4 regions of the Escherichia sp. HH091_1A genome follow, and region 2 is predicted to be linked to each of the others. Evidence: predicted binding sites of a transcription regulator. Region 2 holds the regulator's gene; each other region holds the start of a gene.
The links. Region 2 encodes Fur, which represses iron uptake genes when iron is present. Its sites were predicted from a motif close to ATAATAATGAGAACNACTATCAA; they were not measured.

Region 1 (5,926 bases), 2.5 Mb from region 2:
TTCTGGATAGTTAGCCGCCGCAGCGATAAATTTGGTGCCGTCCAGTACAGAACCGCCGCCAACCGCCAGCAGGAAGGTTACTTTCTGTTCGCGAACCAGTTTCACGGCGTTCATCAGCGTTTCATAAGCCGGGTTTGGCTCAATACCGCCAAATTCCAGCACGTCCATGCCTTTCAGGGCATCCAGAACTTGATCGAGAACGCCGGTTTTTTTCACGCTGCCGCCGCCGTAGGTAATCAATACGCGAGCATCGTGAGGAATTTGTTCGCGTAAACCAGCGATTGCGCCTTTACCAAAAAGAATGCGGGTTGGGGTGTGCAGATTAAAGTTGTTCATTACTTGCTCCCTTTGCTGGGTCAATATGAGGGCAGAGATCGGTCTGCCTGATGTTTTTCATTGTGGTCGCCAGCGCCGTACCTCTCAATGCTCATTTCTGCCAATGTCTTGCCTATTTCTCCAGAGTGCTGGAGAAATGCGACAAAATTGCGCACAATCAAATTGCCGCATTATTCCTAAGAAATTACGCGATATGAAACGTGAAGAGATTTGCCGCTTGCTGGCGGGTAAAGTTAATAAACTGAAAAATAAAGAAAATAGTTTGTCAGAGCTATTGCCCGATGTGCGTTTGTTGTATGGCGAGACGCCTTTCGCACGTACGCCGGTAATGTACGAGCCTGGCATCATAATTCTCTTTTCCGGGCATAAAATCGGTTATATCAATGAACGCGTGTTTCGTTATGATGCCAATGAATATCTGCTGCTGACGGTGCCGTTGCCGTTTGAGTGCGAAACTTATGCCACGTCAGAGGTACCGCTGGCAGGGTTGCGTCTCAATGTCGATGTTTTGCAGTTACAAGAGCTGTTGATGGACATTGGCGAAGATGAGCATTTTCGGCCGTCGATGGCAGCCAGCGGGATTAACTCTGCCACGTTATCAGAAGAGATTTTATGCGCGGCGGAGCGGTTACTCGACGTGATGGAGCGACCGCTGGATGCGCGTATTCTCGGCAAACAGATCATTCGCGAAATTCTTTACTACGTGCTGACCGGACCTTGCGGCGGCGCGTTACTGGCGCTGGTGAGTCGCCAGACTCACTTCAGCCTGATTAGTCGAGTGCTGAAACGAATTGAGAATAAATACACCGAAAACCTGAGCGTCGAGCAACTGGCGGCAGAAGCCAACATGAGCGTATCGGCGTTCCACCATAATTTTAAGTCTGTCACTAGCACCTCGCCGTTGCAGTATTTGAAGAATTACCGTCTGCATAAGGCGCGGATGATGATTATCCACGACGGCATGAAGGCCAGTGCAGCAGCGATGCGCGTCGGCTACGAAAGCGCGTCGCAATTTAGCCGTGAGTTTAAACGTTACTTTGGTGTGACACCGGGGGAGGATGCGGCAAGAATGCGGGCGATGCAGGGGAGTTAAATGCGTTCCCGGTACCGCAACCGGGAACGGGGGAAATTGTCAGGCGTTACAGTATTTCTTTTTAATCACCACAAACAGCGTGCCTAACAAGCCTGCAGTTAACAAGGCAATCGGCAGGATCATCAGGAATGTCATTACCTGATCTTCATGCCGTTTAACGAACGGAATCATGCTTAAGGCATAGCCGAAACTAGTTACTACGCTGACCCACAGCAATCCGCTTAGCCAGTTGAAAAACTGGAAGCGGCGGTTTGGCAGACCGGAAATACCCGCCATGGTTGGCAACAGCGTACGGACAAATGCGAGAAAACGTCCAGCCAGCAGCGCCAGCAGACCGTGACGGTCAAACATACAGGTAGCACGCTGGTGATATTTGGCAGGAAGCTGTGCCAGCCAGCCTTTCACCGTTTTAGTATTCCCTAACCAGCGCCCCTGAATATAACTTAACCAGCAGCCCAAACTTGCTGCGGCGGTCAGAATCGCAATCGTTGGCAGAAAATCCATAACCCCCTGAGCAATCAATGCGCCTGCCAGTATCAACAAGCTGTCGCCTGGCAAAAATGAGGCGGGCAGCAGGCCGTTTTCTAAAAACAGCGTGGCAAACATGACAAAGTAAACAACGCTAACAATATGAGGATCCGCCAGCGCGGCAAAGTCGTGTTGCCAGAGCGCAGCGATGATATCTTGAATAACAGCCATGGACTTTCCTGTGGAACAGCGTTTAAGCCTTTATCTGCCTATTGTACTCCTGAATCACCCGGGACGCCTTGATCCCGGACGCAACAATTTAAGACTTTTCACAATTAAATGTCTGCAAATTTGTCCAAACTGGCAACATTACACAATTCGCGCAAAACCGGCGTCCAGATCGGCAATCAAATCATCGACATCTTCCAGACCAATATGCAGGCGAATCAAGGTCCCGCTAAAATCGATCTCGCCTTGCGGGCGAATGGCGGCGATATGTTCTGGTTGATTTGCCAGGATCAACGATTCATACCCGCCCCACGAGTAGGCCATGCTGAATAAACTGAAGTTATCCAGATAGTTCGCCAGCTCTTCATCATTGAGTTTTTTCTTAAGCACAAAGGAAAATAGCCCGCTGCTACCTGTAAAGTCTCGTTGCCAGAATTCGTGACCTTTACTGCCAGGCAGAGCAGGGTGGTTAACTCGCGCTACTTGCGGATGTTCCGCCAGCCATTCAGCTACTTTCAGGCTACTTTCGTGATGTTGACGCAGGCGAACACCCAAAGTGCGCAGGCCACGACTGGTTATATAGGCGGTATCGGCATCGACCATCTGCCCCATCAGATAGGCATTCTCCCGTAGCTGCTCCCAGCAACGGGCATTGCATACGGCAGTACCAATCATCGCATCTGAATGCCCAACCAGATATTTGGTAGCGGCCTGAATGGAAACATCAATGCCAAAATCCAGCGCCTTAAACAGCACGCCGGCCGCCCAGGTGTTATCGATCATAATGATGGCATCTGGCACTACACTGCGCACGGCGGCAACAATCGCCGGAACGTCGTGGACTTCCATGGTGATGGAGCCCGGCGATTCCAGAAATACAATTTTAGTGTTTGGCTGCAGATGTTTAACAATATTCGCGCCAATCAGCGGATCAAACCACGATGTCGTTACGCCCAGTTTGCTGAGGATTTTGCTACAGAAATCCTGACTCGGTTCATAGGCGGTGTTGGTCATCAACACATGATCGCCCTGTTCGACAAAAGCAAGAATGGAATTAGCAACCGCTGCTGCTCCGCAGGGGAACAGCACGCAGCCTGCGCCACCTTCCAGTTCGCACATCGCTTCTTGTAAGGAGAAATGGGTTAACGTTCCGCGCCGTCCATAAAACAACTCGCCATTGGCGCGATTGCGCGTCGCGTGTTTTTTGGCTTCCACACTGTCAAAGACCAGCGAAGAAGCGCGCTGAATCACGCTATTTACCGCGCCGAGAGTGTATTTTTTGCTGCGTCCTGCGTTGACCAGTTGAGTATCAAGCTTTTTGTCCGCCATCTCGGGATTCCTGTTTTTATACGTCTGGATGTCTAAACTAGCATGAATATTCGCGGGCGCATCCTGAAGAATTAGCATAAAGCAGAAAATTTTCGCAAATGGCGTGCTGGTGACTTTTTTACTGCGTAAACGCAAGGAAAAGAAAACAAAGGTACGGCAGTATGCAAATAGTAATGAGAACGACTATCAATTCGACGTCGTTTTGATATTATTATGCGCAGATTTTGTGATTTGCGTCCTGGAGATACACAGTGGGTAATAATTTAATGCAGACGGATCTTTCCGTCTGGGGTATGTATCAGCACGCCGATATTGTCGTTAAGTGCGTGATGATTGGGCTTATTTTGGCCTCCGTAGTCACCTGGGCAATCTTCTTCAGTAAGAGCGTTGAGTTCTTCAATCAGAAGCGTCGCCTGAAACGCGAACAGCAACTGCTGGCCCAAGCGCGTTCCTTGAACCAGGCCAACGATATCGCCGCTGATTTTGGTAGCAAAAGCTTAAGCCTGCATTTGCTCAATGAAGCGCAGGATGAGCTGGAACTGTCAGAAGGCAGCGACGATAACGAAGGTATTAAAGAACGTACCAGCTTCCGTCTGGAGCGTCGGGTCGCCGCCGTGGGGCGTCAAATGGGCCGCGGTAACGGCTACCTTGCAACCATCGGCGCGATTTCGCCGTTTGTGGGCCTCTTTGGTACGGTCTGGGGCATCATGAACAGCTTTATCGGTATTGCGCAAACGCAGACCACTAATCTGGCTGTCGTTGCGCCGGGTATCGCAGAAGCTCTGTTAGCAACGGCAATCGGCCTCGTGGCAGCGATTCCGGCGGTCGTTATCTATAACGTATTTGCACGTCAGATTGGCGGCTTTAAAGCGATGCTGGGTGATGTCGCAGCGCAGGTATTATTGCTGCAAAGTCGTGACCTGGATCTGGAAGCCAGCGCCGCTGCGCATCCGGTTCGTGTCGCCCAAAAATTACGCGCAGGATAATGTTCGATGGCAATGCATCTTAACGAAAACCTCGACGATAACGGCGAAATGCATGATATCAACGTGACGCCGTTTATCGACGTGATGTTGGTTCTGCTGATTATCTTTATGGTGGCAGCGCCGTTAGCGACGGTAGATGTGAAGGTGAACTTGCCTGCTTCTACCAGCACGCCGCAGCCTCGTCCGGAAAAACCGGTTTATCTGTCGGTGACGGCGGACAACTCGATGTTTATCGGTAACGATCCGGTCACCGATGAAACAATGGTTACAGCGCTGAATGCGTTAACCGAAGGTAAGAAAGATACCACTATCTTCTTCCGTGCGGATAAAACTGTCGATTACGAGACGTTGATGAAGGTAATGGATATGCTGCACCAGGCGGGTTATCTAAAGATAGGTCTGGTTGGCGAAGAAACTGCCAAAGCGAAGTAAAGACAATTGCCTGATGCGCTACGCTTATCAGGCCTACAAAATATATTGCAACATATTGAATTTGCATGAATTTGTAGGCCGAATAAGGCGTTCACGCCGCATCCGGCATTCGGTGCTCAATGCCTGATGCGCTACGCTTATCAGGCCTACAAAGTCTATCGCAACATATTGAATTTGCATGACATGTAGGCCGGAGAAGGCGTTTAGACCGCATCCGGCAAGAGTTAAATGCATAATGATGCCCGGTTGCTTTTCGCAACCGGGCATTTTTTTAGCCTAAATGTTCGCCGCCGCACACGCCGTGTACTTCTGCGGTGACATAGCTCGACTCCTGACTCGCCAGATAAACATACACTGGGGCCAGCTCCGCCGGTTGCCCTGCACGTTTCATTGGTGTTTGCTGACCAAACTGCGGGATCTTATCCTGCGTTTGTCCACCGGAAATTTGCAGTGCTGTCCAGATAGGGCCTGGTGCGACAATGTTCACTCGAATGCCTTTTTCTGCGACCTGTTTTGCCAGGCCACGGCTGTAGTTCAGAATCGCCGCCTTCGTAGCCGCATAGTCCAGCAAATGTGGGCTTGGCTGGTACGCCTGGATTGACGAAGTGGTGATGATACTGGCACTTTTCGGTAGCAGGGGGATCGCTTCCTGGGTTAGCCAGAACAGCGCGAAAACGTTAATGGCAAAGGTCTTTTGAAACTGTTCGCTGGTGAGGTCTGCAATATCAGGAATGGCAACCTGTTTCCCGGCGACCAGCGCCATAATATCCAGCCCGCCTAACGCCTTGTGCGCTTCGTGAACCAGCGAACGTGCGAATTTCTCATCGCTTAAATCGCCTGGCAGCAGGACGGCTTTGCGTCCGCATTCTTCAATGATCTTTTTCACATCCTGAGCGTCTTCTTCTTCCACAGGAAGATAACTGATCGCCACGTCAGCGCCTTCACGCGCGTAAGCAATGGCGGCAGCGCGACCGATTCCGGAATCGCCCCCTGTCACCAGTGCTTTACGATCTTTCAGGCGACCGCTACCAACATAGGTTTTCTCGCCGCAATC
Region 2 (5,926 bases):
TTTACTGACACAATTTCCACAGGCACGAGCGCATGTGATTGCTGGCGCGGGTCACTGGGTCCATGCTGAAAAACCGGATGCGGTATTACGCGCTATCCGTCGCTATCTCAATGATTAACGTAACTGATTAAAAACCCAGCGTCCGCGTCGCTTTCCGCGCGTGGGCGTTGGCGTGACTCATCGCGCTGATGTATTATGGCGCGCTATCCATCCGGGCAGGCGCCTGGCTGATTGTTTCCCCCGAAGTCACCAAGATCATGGCCAAAGAACAAACGGACCGTACGACATTAGATCTGTTCGCGCACGAGCGTCGACCGGGACGACCGAAAACTAATCCGCTTTCGCGCGATGAACAGCTGCGTATTAATAAACGCAACCAGCTAAAACGCGACAAAGTACGTGGCCTTAAGCGTGTCGAACTGAAGCTAAACGCGGAAGCTGTCGAGGCGCTGAACGAGCTGGCGGAATCGCGCAATATGAGCCGTAGCGAACTGATCGAAGAGATGTTAATGCAGCAACTGGCGGCGCTGCGTAGTCAGGGCATCGTTTAAATTTCCACTTTCATGTAGCACAGTGTGCAGTCCTGCTCGTTTGCTGATTCCGCAAGACTGCCTGTTCTGCTATGATTGCCTTTATCCGTGGGCAATTTTCCACCCCCATTTCAATAAGTTTCAAGAGGTTATTTCACTCATGGCTATCACTGGCATCTTTTTCGGCAGCGACACCGGTAATACCGAAAATATCGCAAAAATGATTCAAAAACAGCTTGGTAAAGACGTTGCCGATGTCCATGACATTGCAAAAAGCAGCAAAGAAGATCTGGAAGCATATGACATTCTGCTGCTGGGCATCCCAACCTGGTATTACGGCGAAGCGCAGTGTGACTGGGATGACTTCTTCCCGACTCTCGAAGAGATTGATTTCAATGGCAAACTGGTTGCGCTGTTTGGTTGTGGCGACCAGGAAGATTACGCTGAATACTTCTGTGACGCATTGGGCACCATCCGCGACATCATTGAACCGCGCGGTGCAACCATCGTTGGTCACTGGCCAACTGCGGGCTACCATTTCGAAGCATCAAAAGGTCTGGCAGATGACGACCACTTTGTCGGTCTGGCTATCGACGAAGACCGTCAGCCGGAACTGACCGCTGAACGTGTAGAAAAATGGGTTAAACAGATTTCTGAAGAATTGCATCTCGACGAAATTCTCAATGCCTGATGTGATGCGGCGTAGACTCATGTCTACGCCGTATTAATAGATAATGCCAATCAAAATAATTGCTACAAATTTGTAACTTTTGCTGTTGTACCTGTACAATGTCCCGGTGTTCAAGTGGCCTTGCCGTTGTAAATGTAAGCTGTGCCACGTTTTTATTAACAATATTTGCCAGGGACTTGTGGTTTTCATTTAGGCGTGGCAATTCTATAATGATACGCATTATCTCAAGAGCAAATTCTGTCACTTCTCCTAATGAAGTGAACCGCTTAGTAACAGGACAGATTCCGCATGACTGATAACAATACCGCCCTAAAGAAAGCTGGCCTGAAAGTAACGCTTCCTCGTTTAAAAATCCTGGAAGTTCTTCAGGAGCCGGACAACCATCACGTCAGTGCGGAAGATTTATACAAACGTCTGATCGATATGGGTGAAGAAATTGGTCTGGCTACGGTATATCGCGTACTGAACCAGTTCGACGACGCTGGTATCGTCACCCGCCACAATTTTGAAGGCGGTAAATCCGTATTTGAACTGACACAGCAACATCACCACGATCACCTGATCTGCCTCGACTGCGGCAAGGTTATCGAATTTAGTGATGATTCCATCGAAGCGCGTCAGCATGAAATTGCCGCAAAACATGGCATTCGCCTGACTAACCACAGTCTCTATCTTTACGGTCACTGTGCCGAAGGCGATTGCCGCGAAGATGAGCACGCGCACGAAGGCAAATAAGCCAGCCTGAACGAGAAAAGCCAACCTGCGGGTTGGCTTTTTTATGCAAGGGAAATAAGAAAAGCGAGAGTTACAGCTCTCACTTATTTGTTATTACTGCGAATTTCCTGCCAGACTTTATCACAATCGGCTTTCACCGCCTGATCATTTCCGGTTTGCGTTGCACGCAGACACTGCTGATAATCCAGTACGCGTACACTTTCCTGCTCGGCAAACTGCTGATGTTGTTTCTCTTTCTTCAGCACGTTTAACACGCTCTGACAGGCTTCAATTTTTTCCGGCGAACCTTGCGCGGTGTTGATACAGGCGCTGTAAGCTTCTTTCAGATGGCTGTCTTCCTGTGGCGCGGTGGATTGTGCACAAGCCACCAGCCCCGATGCCATCATGGCGATGAGAATCAGTTTTTTCATTGCAAATTCCTCAAACGTGCGGCAGGCACAAAACCTGCCGCGTCGGGCATCAGAAGATGGTGAATGGTGCGATTACCATAAATTTCACGTCACGCTCATCCTGGAAGATGTTGCCGTAACCACCGCCCCAGCTTGGGATGTCGGAGTGGTTGTCGTATTCGGTAAAGTGCAGTTTGAACATCGTGCCTTTGGCGCGACCGTCCTGAATGGTGTAGACCGCATCCAGGCTGTATGCAGACTCTTCAATAGTCCGGTTCTTGTCGTAGTACGCATCCGGATTGCTCTGCCAGGTAGCGGTTTTAGCATCCCATGCGTAAACGTAGGAAGCGCCGATGGCGAAGCCTGGAAGATTCCAGTTTTTCAGGTCATACATCGCACCGAAGAAGACCGCTTTTTCGCCGTTGGCGTTGAAGTCAGAACGGTTATCCCACCAGATATCCAGGCGACCGTTCGAGGAAGCATAGGTTGGAGTCATACGTTGCAGGAAGTATCCCTGCTGGCCGTCGGCTTTAACCCAGGTGCCTTCCAGACGCAAATCCACTACGTCAGCCGCCCGGTAACCAAAGGTCAACGCTTGCAGCCAGGCAGTGCCGTCGTAAAGGTCGTTGACGCTACGATCGTCAACTTTATCGCGCGTACCGTAGAACTGGTAGCTGGTGGTTAACGGGCTACCGGCGATATCAAATTTGTAGCTGGCTTTGGCAAAATATTGATCAATATACCCTTCCGCCTGACCAAACGCCGCTTCCAGTACGAAGTTATTTTTGAAGTCGTACTTCGCCCCAAGGGAGTGTAGATAATCAACTTTGGTGGTTTTATCGTTCTGATAAAACTCATCCATTTCCAGATGCCACGGCGCTTTATATTCGTTGGTCCACATGTAGGAGAAACTCAACGCACCAGCATCGCCGTAATCAAAATTCGCCCCCGCTTCCGCCCCCTGATAAGTACCCGGCATAAAGCTCCAGTGCGGCGCTAACAGCGTCTGACCGGTTGGCTGAATATAACCTGCCCGCGCCCACACCGGACCGTATTTAAATTTGGCCGCTGCTTTATACAGGCTTATACCGCTTTTATCGCCGGACCAGTCTTCGTCATAGGCTTTATTGCTTTTTGAAAACGCGATTTCGTTCGGGTGAGAACTGTCGCCGTTTTCCGCCATTTCAATCGCCGTAAACGCCGCAATATCAAGGCCGAACATATCAGCAGCATAACCAGACTGAAAATCGAGGTTGGCATTCCAGGTGGAGTGAGAAAGGTTAGTTTTGTATTTGTCGCCGTCGGTAACGTCTTTACGGTCGCGTTCACGCTGCCAGTAATAGATACCGCCGGTTAAGGTTGAATCGTCGATGAATCCTTCGGCGCGAGCCTCCGGCATTGCCATAAAGCCCGACATTGCTGTAACACCGGCGATAGCCAGCGCCAGCGTACTACGTTTGCCACTAAACGTACGCATGGGTTAATCCTCTTTGACGTATAAATTGCTGCACCAAAGGTGAACAGCGAAAAAAAATAAAAATTAAAAAGTAGCGTTGAGAAAAGTCTCGCTGACTACAGGAACAGACTATTTTTCGCGACGCGAATTATCAATCTCTTTCTGTAACCAGAATGTAAGAACATGAGCAACCGCACATATTTTGATGATTTTTGTTACAAGGCTTAAGTTTGCAGTTGAAAGGCTTGCAGAAGAATAAAAGCGTGAATTTCCAGCAAGATGAAAACGGTTACATTTTATTTAATTATGGTTTGTGATTTTAAATTTGTTTTATGGATAAATTGCGAAGCGGAATTAATTCGCGAAGAAAAGCAGAAAAAAACGCCGCGGAGCGCGGCGTTTGGGTTTGTTTGCTATTTCTTGCCGGATGCGGCGTGAACGCCTTATCCGGCCTACAAAAGCACGCAAATTCAATATATGGCAGAGATCATGTAGGCCTGATAAGCGTAGCGCATCAGGCAATTTAGCGTTTGAAACTGTTTCTATGTTTCTTGCCGGATGCGGCGTAAACGCCTCACCCGGCCTGGTAGAACTTAAAATTACTCGCCTACTTTCGCCCAGGTATCACGCAGCCCAACGGTGCGGTTAAATACCGGTTTTTCCGCCGTAGAATGGCGGCTGTCGAGGCAGAAATAACCTTCACGCTCAAACTGGAATGCTTTACCCGCTACCGCATCTTTCAGCGAAGGTTCAGCAAAGCCCTGTTTGATCACCAACGATTCCGGGTTAATCACCGACAGGAAATCATCCGCAGCACCTGGGTTCGGCACGCTGAACAGACGATCGTACAGGCGGATTTCAACCGGCAGCGCATGTGCCGCGCTCACCCAGTGAATAACGCCTTTCACTTTACGACCATCTGCCGGATCTTTGCTTAAGGTGTCGGCGTCATAAGTACAGAAGATGGTGGTGATATTGCCTTCGGCATCTTTCTCCACGCGTTCTGCCTTAATAACGTAAGCATTACGCAGACGCACTTCTTTACCCAGCACCAGACGTTTGTACTGCTTGTTAGCTTCTTCGCGGAAATCGGCGCGATCGATCCAAATCTCACCGCTAAACGGCACCTGACGGCTACCCATTTCCGGTTTGTTTGGATGGTTCGGCATGGTAACCATTTCGCCTTCGCCCTGGTAGTTTTCGATAACCAGTTTCACCGGATCGATAACCGCCATTGCGCGCGGGGCGTTTTCGTTGAGATCTTCACGAATGCAGGATTCCAGCGACGCCATCTCAATGGTGTTGTCCTGCTTGGTCACGCCAATGCGTTTGCAGAACTCACGAATAGAAGCCGCCGTGTAACCACGACGACGCAGACCGGAAATAGTCGGCATACGCGGATCATCCCAGCCTTCAACGTGCTTGTCGGTCACCAGCAGGTTCAGCTTACGCTTGGACATCACGGTGTATTCCAGATTCAGGCGCGAGAATTCGTACTGGCGCGGATGAACAGGAATGGTGATGTTGTCCAGTACCCAGTCATACAGACGACGGTTATCCTGGAACTCCAGCGTACACAGAGAGTGTGTAATACCTTCCAGCGCATCGCTGATGCAGTGGGTGAAGTCGTACATCGGGTAGATGCACCACTTGTTACCGGTCTGGTGGTGTTCAGCAAACTTAATGCGGTACAGCACCGGATCGCGCATCACGATAAACGGCGAAGCCATGTCGATTTTCGCGCGCAGGCAGGCTTTACCTTCTTCAAAACCACCGGTACGCATTTTTTCGAACAGCGCCAGGTTCTCTTCAACGCTACGGTCGCGGTACGGGCTGTTTTTACCCGGCTGAGTCAGGGTGCCACGATATTCGCGGATCTGTTCCGGTGTCAGTTCATCAACATACGCCAGGCCTTTATTGATCAGTTCGATCGCATAGGCGTGGAGCTGATCAAAATAATCGGAGGAGTAACGGACGTTACCAGACCAGTGAAAACCTAACCACTCTACGTCGTTTTTGATCGAATCGACATACTCGATATCTTCTTTTACCGGGTTAGTGTCGTCGAAACGCAGGTTGCACTGGCCTTTATAGTCCTGGGCGATCCCGAAGTTCAGGCAGATAG
Region 3 (5,926 bases), 1.5 Mb from region 2:
AACATCATCATGATTTTCATGAAATTGTGATTGTCGAACATGGCACGGGTATTCATGTGTTTAATGGGCAGCCCTATACCATCACCGGTGGGACGGTCTGTTTCGTACGCGATCATGATCGGCATCTGTATGAACATACCAATAATCTGTGTCTGACCAATGTGCTGTATCGCTCGCCGGATCGATTTCAGTTTCTCGCCGGGCTGAATCAGTTGCTGCCACAAGAGCAGGATGGGCAGTATCCGTCTCACTGGCGCGTTAACCACAGCGTGTTGCAGCAGGTGCGACAGCTGGTTGCACAGATGGAACAGCAGGAAGGGGAAAATGATTTACCCTCGACCGCCAGTCGCGAGATCTTGTTTATGCAATTACTGCTCTTGCTGCGTAAAAGCAGTTTGCAGGAGAACCTGGAAAACAGCGCATCACGTCTCAACTTGCTTCTGGCCTGGCTGGAGGACCATTTTGCCGATGAGGTAAATTGGGATGCCGTGGCGGATCAATTTTCTCTTTCGCTGCGTACGCTACATCGGCAGCTTAAGCAGAAAACGGGACTGACGCCTCAGCGTTACCTGAACCGCCTGCGACTGATGAAAGCCCGACATCTGCTACGCCACAGCGAGGCCAGCGTTACTGACATCGCCTATCGTTGCGGATTTAGTGACAGTAACCACTTTTCGACGCTTTTTCGCCGAGAGTTTAAATGGTCACCGCGTGATATTCGCCAGGGACGGGATGGCTTTCTGCAATAACGCGAATCTTCTCAACGTATTTGTACGCCATATTGCGAATAATCAACTTCGTTCTCTGGCCGAGGTAGCCACGGTGGCGCATCAGTTAAAACTTCTCAAAGATGATTTTTTTGCCAGCGACCAGCAGGCAGTCGCTGTGGCTGACCGTTATCCGCAAGATGTCTTTGCTGAACATACACATGATTTTTGTGAGCTGGTAATTGTCTGGCGCGGTAATGGTCTGCATGTACTCAACGATCGCCCTTATCGCATTACCCGTGGCGATCTCTTTTACATTCATGCTGACGATAAACACTCCTACGCTTCCGTTAACGATCTGGTTTTGCAGAATATTATTTATTGCCCGGAGCGGCTGAAGCTGAATCTTGACTGGCAGGGGGCGATTCCGGGATTTAGCGCCAGCGCAGGGCAACCACACTGGCGCTTAGGTAGCATGGGGATGGCACAGGCGCGGCAGATTATCGGTCAGCTTGAGCATGAAAGTAGTCAGCATGTGCCGTTTGCTAACGAAATGGCAGAGTTGCTGTTCGGGCAGTTGGTGATGTTGCTGAATCGCCATCGTTACACCAGTGATTCGTTGCCGCCAACATCCAGCGAAACGTTGCTGGATAAGCTGATTACCCGGCTGGCGGCCAGCCTGAAAAGTCCCTTTGCGCTGGATGAATTTTGTGATGAGGCATCGTGCAGTGAGCGCGTTTTGCGTCAGCAATTTCGCCAGCAGACTGGAATGACCATCAATCAATATCTGCGGCAGGTCAGAGTGTGTCATGCGCAATATCTTCTCCAGCATAGCCGTCTGTTAATCAGTGATATTTCAACCGAATGTGGCTTTGAAGATAGTAACTATTTTTCGGTGGTGTTTACCCGGGAAACCGGGATGACGCCCAGCCAGTGGCGTCATCTCAATTCGCAGAAAGATTAATTCGCCATGCCCATGCCGACGATGTTGGCGGCGACAATAATCACCACACAACCGAGGCTCAACACCGTTACCGGACGGCGACCTGCATTGTTCCACTCTTTCAGCACCAGCCCGACGATACCGCCGCACAATACATAGAAGCTCATATGCAGCATCCAGCTGATGTAGTCATACTGCGCCGGAATGCGGGCGTGGCCCCAGGCATAGAAAAAGAATTGCAGATACCACATCAAACCGCCCAGTGCCGAGAGTAACACGTTGTGAATGATCAGCGGTTTTGCCAGCGAAAAGTCGGCTTTTAGCGACAAATCCTTCACTTTTGCCAGACGAATGAAGCAGAAACCGAGGTTGATGATCGCGCCGCCTCCCATGATGACAACATAGCTTGGCAGAGCGACATACAGTGGATCGACGCCCAGTGCGGCAGCTGCTTCATGCATCGGTTTTGCGGCGTTCATCGCAAAGGACATCCCGGCAGAGAAAATGCCGCACATCACCGCCAGCACCAGCCCTTTTTTCAGGTTGAACTCTTCGGCTTTTATGCCCATCTTGCGCTCTTTCAACTGCCCGGCGCGAGTTACAATCCCTACGCCAATCAGCGCCACCAGAACGCCGAGCAACGTCATGCGTCCGCCTTCGGTATTAATCAGAACATCGAAATTGCCGTTGATAATTGGCGTCATCAGCGTACCGACAATCAACGTAATGCCAATGGCGATGCCAATTCCCATCGACATGCCGAGATAACGCATGGTCAGGCCGTAGTTGATATTACCGATCCCCCACATAGCACCGAACAGAAAAACAGGCAGCAGTGTAGAGAGACTAAACGAGCTGTAATACGCCCAGAAATTCGGTAGTAACAGGGCGCTGATGGCCCACGGCAGAATAATCCACGAAACAATCCCACCGACTGACCACATGGTTTCCCATGACCATTTCTTTACTTTTTTGAACGGCGCGTAAAAACAGGCTGCACTGGCCGCGCCGATCAAATGCCAAAATATCCCCATCGTAATCGCGTTACTCATCTTCTTATCCTCATCATTTTTCGTCGCGTCACATCTCCGACGAGATGAGTGTAAAAATCGTGCTGTCGATTAACCTTTCGCCTGTTGCCGCCGTTGTCGATTTACTGGCAATCACGGCATTAAGTGGGTGATTTGCTTCACATCTCGGGCATTTTCCTGCAAAACCATACCCTTACGAAAAGTACGGCATTGATAATCATTTTCAATATCATTTAATTAACTATAATGAACCAACTGCTTACGCGGCATTAACAATCGGCCGCCCGACAATACTGGAGATGAATATGAGCTATACCCTGCCATCCCTGCCGTATGCTTACGATGCCCTGGAACCGCACTTCGATAAGCAGACCATGGAAATCCACCACACCAAACACCATCAGACCTACGTCAACAACGCCAACGCGGCGCTGGAAAGCCTGCCAGAATTTGCCAACCTGCCGGTTGAAGAGCTGATCACCAAACTGGACCAGCTGCCAGCAGACAAGAAAACCGTACTGCGCAACAACGCTGGCGGTCACGCTAACCACAGCCTGTTCTGGAAAGGTCTGAAAAAAGGCACCACCTTACAGGGTGACCTGAAAGCGGCTATCGAACGTGACTTCGGCTCCGTTGATAACTTCAAAGCAGAATTTGAGAAAGCGGCAGCTTCCCGCTTTGGTTCCGGCTGGGCATGGCTGGTGCTGAAAGGCGATAAACTGGCGGTGGTTTCTACTGCTAACCAGGACTCCCCGCTGATGGGCGAAACTATTTCTGGCGCTTCCGGCTTCCCGATCCTGGGCCTGGATGTGTGGGAACACGCTTACTACCTGAAATTCCAGAACCGCCGCCCGGACTACATCAAAGAGTTCTGGAATGTGGTGAACTGGGACGAAGCAGCGGCACGTTTCGCGGCGAAAAAATAATCATTTGCCGCCTGCTGCAATGAGGCGTTTACGCCGCATATCAGCTTAAAAAATGAACCATCGCCAACGGCGGTGGTTTTTTTGTGATCAATTTCAAAATAAAAACAATGATCCGATAAAAATAAAACAGTGTTTCAATTGATGTGGTTTTGATCACTTTTATTGATTAAATGAATGTCTATCTTCGTTTTCATCAACACTGATGCTCCGTTGAGGAATTACGCATCAGCCCTTAAAAATATGCCGACAGGTGATGGAAATGCAGATAAAACGCTCGATTGAAAAAATCCCGGGGGGGATGATGCTCGTCCCGCTATTCCTTGGCGCACTGTGCCACACCTTCTCGCCGGGGGCGGGGAAATATTTTGGATCATTCACCAACGGGATGATTACCGGTACGGTGCCCATTCTGGCGGTGTGGTTTTTTTGCATGGGGGCGTCAATAAAATTAAGCGCGACGGGAACGGTATTGCGTAAATCCGGTACGCTGGTGGTAACAAAAATTGCCGTCGCGTGGGTGGTTGCGGCAATTGCCTCGCGCATTATTCCGGAACATGGTGTTGAAGTTGGATTCTTTGCCGGACTTTCAACGCTGGCGCTGGTGGCGGCGATGGATATGACCAACGGCGGACTTTACGCTTCCATCATGCAGCAGTACGGTACGAAAGAAGAAGCTGGGGCATTTGTGTTAATGTCATTGGAGTCCGGGCCGCTCATGACGATGATTATTCTGGGCACTGCCGGGATTGCCTCGTTTGAACCGCATGTTTTCGTCGGCGCAGTATTACCGTTCCTGGTGGGCTTTGCCCTTGGGAACCTTGATCCTGAATTACGAGAATTTTTCAGCAAAGCGGTGCAGACGCTGATTCCATTCTTTGCCTTCGCGCTGGGCAATACCATTGATTTGACTGTAATTGCCCAGACAGGTTTGCTGGGGATCCTGTTGGGTGTGGCAGTAATTATCGTGACCGGTATTCCGTTGATTATCGCCGATAAATTGATTGGCGGTGGCGATGGCACTGCCGGAATTGCCGCTTCCAGTTCCGCAGGGGCCGCGGTAGCGACACCTGTGCTGATTGCTGAAATGGTGCCTGCGTTTAAACCGATGGCTCCGGCAGCAACTTCGCTGGTCGCGACGGCGGTCATTGTGACTTCGATTCTGGTGCCAATTCTTACCTCTATCTGGTCACGTAAAGTCAAAGCCAGAGTGGCGAAAATCGAAATTTTAGGCACGGTAAAATAAACCTGCTTCCTTAATCCCCACAGCCGGATGAACTAACGTTCGTCCGGTTTGCTATTGAGCTCCTGCCTGGATACATACCGCGAAAACAGCACGCCTGACATAAAATAAATATGGTCTAATGGGGAAATTTCTCGTGGAGAGGGAACAGATGCGATATCCGGTTGATGTATACACAGGCAAGATTCAGGCTTATCCCGAAGGCAAACTCAGCGCAATTGCCAAAATCCAGGTTGATGGTGAGTTGATGCTGACGGAGCTGGGGCTGGAAGGTGACGAGCAGGCGGAGAAGAAGGTTCACGGCGGGCCAGACAGAGCGCTGTGTCATTATCCTCGTGAGCACTATCTCTACTGGGCGCGGGAATTTCCGGAACAGGCGGAGTTGTTTGTTGCGCCTGCGTTTGGCGAAAATCTCTCAACCGACGGTCTGACGGAAAGCAATGTTTATATTGGCGATATTTTCCGCTGGGGAGAGGCATTAATTCAGGTCAGCCAGCCACGCTCCCCTTGCTATAAACTCAATTACCATTTTGATATCAGCGATATAGCGCAGTTGATGCAAAACACGGGTAAAGTGGGGTGGTTGTATAGCGTGATTGCGCCAGGGTTGGTATCTGCTGATGCGCCGCTGGAGTTGGTTTCTCGTGTCAGTGATGTGACCGTGCAGGAGGCTGCTGCTATCGCATGGCATATGCCGTTTGATGACGATCAGTATCACCGTTTACTCTCCGCCGCAGGGTTATCGAAAAGCTGGACGCGGACGATGCAGAAACGCCGACTGAGCGGCAAAATCGAAGATTTTTCACGGCGGTTGTGGGGAAAATAACCCCCGGAGAGTAGGCCTGATAAGACGCTATCAGCGTCGCATCAGGCATTCTGCTCAAACGCCGGATGCGGCGTAAACGCCTTATCCGGCCTACAAATGCGGAGTTTAACTCCGCTTATACAGCGGCAGCCAAATCACCAGCCGCAAACCGCCCAGCGGGCTGTCTTCTGCCTTCACCCAACCACGGTGCTGCTGGATAGCTGTTTCGACAATCGCCAGCCCTAAGCCCGTACCGCCAGATTCACGATCGCGC
Region 4 (5,926 bases), 1.3 Mb from region 2:
CTGTCGGCTGTTACAAAAACCTTTATTGTGTTCCAGCCAGGTACGGGTATCACACACCTCGTTTTTCACCGGCATCACCAGACTATTGATCCGCAGCGTGCTGTTTTCGCCATTGAGTTGCGTACTGGTGTTGTGTCGTAATACTGCGCCACCCAGCAGGAAACTGTGGCTAAATGCAGTGGCATCGTCAGCCAGCAACAAATCGTTATGGGCAAAGTGGTGACTGACCGGGTTTTCAAACGCCAGCTTGATATGCTGCAAGTGCGCGTTCGCTGCGACATTGATGGTAAAGCGCGCTCCGGTGAAATGACGAGCATCATTAAGGCTGACAAAATGTTCGATCACCGTCGCTTCGGCACCTTCCGCCAGATCCAGATGATGTCGGTAATGGGCAGTGTTCACCTCTTCACCTGCCACGCCCTGGGTAATATGCATTAACAGCAATGGCTTTGCCGGTCGTTGACCGCGCTTCACGGCGATATGCGTCACGCTTTGCGCCAGGCTTTCCGTCAGATGGAGAAATACTTCCGCCTGAATAGCATCGGGCAATCCCTGACGATCGTCGTTAATGCTCACTTCATACCCGCTGCCTTCAGTTGTATCGCTAAGTTCTGGCACGTAGCGTCCATCAACATAAACCAGCCGCACGGCGTCTAACGTTAACGCTAAGGCATCACGCTGCTGTGGGGATATCTCCCCCGCAATACTGACAAACTGGCTATTGGTCAGCCCTTCCAGCGGCGTATATTTCCAGTTTTCATGTTTACGTGTCGGCAGTCCGGTACGCAGCAATTGTTGTAAATGCTGCTGTGCTTGCGGTGAGCGTTTCGCTCCGTCAGCTTCAAACAAGTGATGCCACTGTTGCAGCGCGTTACTGCTGTTCGGTAAGCCAGCCATAGCCCTGCTCCTCCAGTTGTTTGACCAACGTGAAATCGCCGGATTTCACAATTCGTCCCTGATACAGCACATGGACGTAATCAGGCTTGATGTAGTCGAGAATGCGTTGGTAGTGCGTAACAATGATGAATGAACGCTTGCCGTCACGCAGCGAGTTCACGCCATCGGCAACCACTTTTAATGCGTCAATATCCAGCCCGGAGTCCGACTCATCAAGAATGCATAACTCCGGTTCCAACACCGCCATTTGCAAAATATCGTTGCGCTTTTTCTCGCCGCCGGAAAAACCAACGTTTACCGAACGCGTTAATAAATCTTCCGGCATTTTCAGAAGAGCGATTTTCTCTTCCATCAAATCCTGAAAATCAAAGCGGTCGAGCGTTTCCTGGCCGCGATAGCTGCGCACCGCATTAAGTGCCGTTTGCAGGAAAAACTGGTTACTGACGCCGGGAATTTCCACCGGATACTGGAAGGCCATAAAGATGCCTTCACCTGCACGATCTTCCGGCGACAGCGCAAGCAAATCTTTGCCTTTGAACTCAACCGTGCCGCCCGTCACCTCATAATCTTCTCGCCCAGCAAGCGTTGCCGATAAGGTACTTTTGCCAGAACCGTTTGGCCCCATAATGGCGTGAACTTCGCCGGGACGAACGTCGAGGCTTAACCCACGCAGGATAGCTTTATCTTCCACGCTGACGTGTAAATCTTTAATACTTAACATGTTTATTCCTTATCCGACGCTGTGTTCAAGACTGATGGCGAGGAGTTTTTGTGCTTCAACGGCAAATTCCAGCGGCAGTTCTGAGAACACGTCTTTGCAGAAACCGTTAACAATCATCGAGATGGCGTCTTCTTCGCTGATCCCGCGTTGCAGGCAGTAAAACAGTTGATCTTCACCAATACGTGATGTCGTTGCCTCGTGCTCCAGTTGCGCGCTGTTATTGCGACATTCGACATACGGGAAAGTATGCGCCCCACAATTAGCGTCTATCAGCATTGAGTCGCACTGGGTGAAGTTACGTGCATTGGTTGCCGTCGGCATGATTTTCACTAAGCCGCGATAACTGTTCTGGCTGTGTCCGGCAGAGATCCCTTTCGAGATAATGGTCGATTTGGTGTTTTTACCGATGTGGATCATCTTGGTGCCGGTATCCGCTTGCTGATGACCGCTGGTCAGTGCCACCGAGTAAAACTCACCAATGGAGTTATCGCCGCGCAAAATGCAGCTGGGATATTTCCACGTAATCGCTGACCCGGTTTCTGATTGCGTCCATGACATTTTGCTGTTTTCGCCTTCGCACAAAGCACGCTTGGTGACGAAATTGAGAATACCGCCGGTGTTGTTATCGCCAGGGAACCAGTTTTGTACCGTGGAATATTTCACCTCGGCGTTTTTATGGATGATGACTTCCACCACCGCCGCGTGTAACTGATAGCTGTCGCGCACCGGAGCGGAACATCCTTCAATGTAGCTGACGTAGCTGTCTTCGTCGGCCACCAGAATGGTGCGCTCAAACTGTCCGGTTTTTTCCGCGTTAATGCGAAAATAGGTGGAAAGTTCCATCGGGCAACGCACGCCTTTAGGCACATAAATAAACGTACCGTCAGAGGCCACCGCCGCATTAAGCGCGGCAAAGAAGTTGTCATTCCCCGGCACCACGGTGCCGAGATATTTACGCACCAGTTCCGGGTGATCGTGGATCGCCTCGCCAAAGGAACAAAAAATAATTCCCTGCTCCGCCAGTTTTTCGCGATAAGTGGTGGCAACCGAAACAGAGTCGAAAATGGCATCCACTGCCACTTCTTTGCCTTCCCGTACGGGAACGCCCAACTGCTCAAACGCCGCCTCCACCTCTTTACTTAAAAAGGCGTTCGTGCCAGTTTGCTGCACCGCGCCGGGCTCCGACGCGCAAGTGTCGTCACAATTACCGCACGATGGTGCTGAGTAGTAGCTGTATTCCTGATAATTCAGCTTGTCGTAGTGCGCTTTCAGCCAGTGCGGCTCTTCCATCTCCAGCCATGCGCGATAAGCTTTGAGACGAAACTCCAGCATCCACTCCGGCTCATTACGCTTCGCCGATATTGCGCGCACCACCTCTTCGTTTATCCCCTTTGCCAGCTCATCAGTGGCTAACTGGGTGAAGAATCCTTCTTTATAATTCAGCGGGCCGCCGGTCCAGGTTTTGACATCGTCAGTTGCTTCAGTATTACGAGACATAGTACCGCCTATACCCCAAAGCTTTCGCCACAGCCACATTCATTCTGGGCTTTCGGGTTGTGAAATTTGAATATCTGATTAAGTCCTTCACGAACGAAATCGACTTCCGTGCCATCAATAAACGGCATCGCTTGCAGCGGGACAAACAGCTTCGCGCCGTCATGTTCAAACAGCAGATCGTCTTTGTCTGGCTCGCTAACACTGTCGAGCACATAGCCAAAGCCCGCGCAGCCCGTTTGCTTCACGCCTAAGCGCACGCCGACCATACCTGGTTGCTTTGCCACCAGCTCACGGATGTGGGCCGCGGCAGCAGGTGTCAGCGTTAAGCCCTGCCAGGCGAAATCCTGTGGATTAAAGGTTCCTGAATGCATGTCCATCGATTTACCTCACTTCATCGCTTTCAGCGTATAACAGCATGTTAGTGATAATGATTATCAGTTCAACCCAGCAAACGCAGGGGCTTTACCGTAAAACATGCTTTTTTCCTGCTTTTAATAAGCATAGACCCTGATGTGTGGGTTAACAGGCACGCTAAGAATTAGGTATCTCATTGTTAGATAATGATTATTATCTAAGGAGCATTAAGGCTGTGATGAAAAAGAAAAAGTTGTATTGAAAATGACTATTTAAGAGATAGGTAAAAAAGTGCAGCGTTCAGAAATAAGAAAACCCTTAAGTCTGTGCATCACAGGCTTAAGGGTTTCTACCCCATCCGGCGCTTATCTCCGGCACTCACAGTGGCTTAGCTCTTGAAGGGGCGATAAGAATAGTCTCATAAAGCTAAGCCGCTGTTTTAGCACAAACTGCGATTTGTATTATTTTTGAACGTTATCAGGCGGGTAGATAAGCAGTATTAAGAAGGCCCTCGAACCTGGACGAAGATTAATCCAGGCCGATTTGGCGAACTCGCGGCATTACGTCAGGATCAATGCACGCCCAAACGCCAGGCAAAGTAGATTTCTTCTTTTAATTCAGCAGAAGAGAGAGTAAGCAGGTCAGCAAATTCAAGTTCTAGTTGTTTCAGACGTTTGAGATATTGGGCAGGTGAAAGATTGCTCTGGTCACGGCGTAAAAATTCAATGGCCAGCTGGGTGGGATCAAGTTGAGTAGACATAGCATCCTCGCTTTTAGACAAGACCTGCACAGTATACCACCGTTTACTGTGCAGATAATGACCAAAAGCAATATGCGTCACACTTTTCTGGTGACAACGTCACAAAATAGCGGTCGTCAATCGTGACGAACAGCACAAACGCCCTTTCTCATCGAAGATTTCAATCTGCCAGACCTGGTGACGCGAACCGAGATGCAACGGTTTGCATACGCCGCGCACCCGCCCTTCTCGTGCCGAGCGGACGTGGTTAGCATTGATTTCCAGACCAACCACCTTTTGCTCACCTTCGGTACATAAATAACCGGCAACGGAACCGATACTTTCGGCCAGTACCACGGATGCCCCTCCATGCAGCAACCCGAAAGGCTGCTTTGTCCGCGAGTCTACTGGCATTGTCGCTTCAAGGGTGTCATCACCAATATGTTCAAAGCGAATATCCAGCAACCCCACCATATTTCCTTCACCCATTGCATTCAGTGCTTCCAGGGTGATTTTTCGTTTCCATATCATTTAATAATCTCCAGTAAAGCCTGCACAGGATGGCGTACCCCCGTGCCTTCAACCCGTTTTACCTGGCTGCGACAGGAATATCCGGTCGCCAGACAGCGGTTACGCGGCAGTCGCTGCATAGCCTGATGCCAGGATAACTCATAGATCCCGAGCGAATTTTTATGGTTTTTCGCTTCATGTCCGTAAGTCCCTGCCATGCCGCAGCAACCCACGCTGACATTTTCCAGTTTCGCGCCAAAACGGGCAAATATCGCCGCCCATTGTGCTGGCGCGCCCGGCAAGGCGGTAACCTCGGTACAGTGACCAAAGAAATACCATGATTCACCGCTGACTGTAGCCACTGGATGTGACTCAAGTGCGCTTGCCAGCCATTCATTCGCCAGTAAGACCTTAAACTCGCCACGCTCCTCGCCCAGAGCCAGTTTATATTCATCGCGATAACAAAGTACCAGCGCTGGATCGACGCCCACCATTGGCATTCCCAATTTCGCCATTCGGTTGAGATAATCCGCCGTTTTTTTCGCCGTCTTCGCAAAACGATTAAGAAAGCCTTTGATATGCTGGGCTTTGCCATTCGGCGAAAATGGCAGTAACACGGGCTGGAAACCTAATTTTTCGACCAGACGGACAAAATCCGCCACCACTTGCGCATCGTAATAGCTGGTAAAGGGGTCCTGCACCACCAACACCGTGCGCGCTTTCTGCTCTGCATTGAGAACTTCAAGCTGTTCCAGCGTCATGTTTGCCGAGCGATGCCCCACCATTTGTTGTTGCAGCGAGGGAACCGACAGCAGCGGCAAATCAACCATGCCGATATGTTTTTCCGAGAGTTTGCGCACCAGCGGCTGGTTAATGAAGAAGTTAAAGGTTTTCGGCGCGCGTGCCATCAGCGGTGCGTAGCTCTCGACCGTGGCGACGAGGTGGTCGCGCAGCGGGCGTAAATAACGGGTGTGATAGAGCTGCAGAAAACGAGAGCGAAACTCCGGCACATCAATTTTGATGGGGCACTGAGTCGAACACGCTTTACAGGCCAGGCAACCCGACATCGCCTCTTTGACTTCGTGCGAGAAATCATATTCGCCTTTATTCGCATGCCAGCTATTGCGCGTGCGGGCAATTAATGTCCGCAGACTGACGCCGGATTCAGGCAGTTCCTGTTCCAGTTTGAGTGGGTCAACGCCGCGATC

Region 1: the regulator Fur is predicted to act here: its motif matches at 3,622-3,644, upstream of exbB (tol-pal system-associated acyl-CoA thioesterase).
Region 3: the regulator Fur is predicted to act here: its motif matches at 2,892-2,914, upstream of sodA (superoxide dismutase [Mn]).
Region 4: the regulator Fur is predicted to act here: its motif matches at 3,531-3,553, upstream of sufA (Fe-S cluster assembly scaffold SufA).

What each region holds. Positions count from the first base shown of each region.
Region 1 is NZ_AP025747.1:3,791,687-3,797,612, reverse strand. It holds gene yqhD (alcohol dehydrogenase) at 1-336, opposite strand, end outside; gene yqhC (DNA-binding transcriptional regulator YqhC) at 530-1,429, shown strand; gene yghB (DedA family general envelope maintenance protein YghB) at 1,469-2,128, opposite strand; gene metC (cystathionine beta-lyase) at 2,267-3,454, opposite strand; gene exbB (tol-pal system-associated acyl-CoA thioesterase) at 3,706-4,440, shown strand; gene exbD (TonB system transport protein ExbD) at 4,447-4,872, shown strand; gene yghA (NADP(+)-dependent aldehyde reductase) at 5,144-5,926, opposite strand, start outside.
Region 2 is NZ_AP025747.1:802,632-808,557, reverse strand. It holds gene ybfF (esterase) at 1-118, shown strand, start outside; gene ybfE (LexA regulated protein) at 258-551, shown strand; gene fldA (flavodoxin FldA) at 691-1,221, shown strand; gene uof (fur leader peptide) at 1,431-1,517, shown strand; gene fur (ferric iron uptake transcriptional regulator) at 1,510-1,956, shown strand; gene QUF14_RS03695 (ChiQ/YbfN family lipoprotein) at 2,040-2,366, opposite strand; gene chiP (chitoporin ChiP) at 2,416-3,822, opposite strand; gene glnS (glutamine--tRNA ligase) at 4,401-5,926, opposite strand, start outside.
Region 3 is NZ_AP025747.1:4,783,125-4,789,050, forward strand. It holds gene rhaS (HTH-type transcriptional activator RhaS) at 1-749, shown strand, start outside; gene rhaR (HTH-type transcriptional activator RhaR) at 823-1,671, shown strand; gene rhaT (L-rhamnose/proton symporter RhaT) at 1,668-2,702, opposite strand; gene sodA (superoxide dismutase [Mn]) at 2,987-3,607, shown strand; gene kdgT (2-keto-3-deoxygluconate transporter) at 3,867-4,850, shown strand; gene yiiM (6-hydroxyaminopurine reductase) at 4,999-5,673, shown strand; gene cpxA (envelope stress sensor histidine kinase CpxA) at 5,779-5,926, opposite strand, start outside.
Region 4 is NZ_AP025747.1:2,067,701-2,073,626, forward strand. It holds gene sufD (Fe-S cluster assembly protein SufD) at 1-897, opposite strand, end outside; gene sufC (Fe-S cluster assembly ATPase SufC) at 872-1,618, opposite strand; gene sufB (Fe-S cluster assembly protein SufB) at 1,628-3,115, opposite strand; gene sufA (Fe-S cluster assembly scaffold SufA) at 3,124-3,492, opposite strand; gene QUF14_RS10300 (YdiH family protein) at 4,041-4,229, opposite strand; gene menI (1,4-dihydroxy-2-naphthoyl-CoA hydrolase) at 4,329-4,739, opposite strand; gene ydiJ (D-2-hydroxyglutarate dehydrogenase YdiJ) at 4,736-5,926, opposite strand, start outside.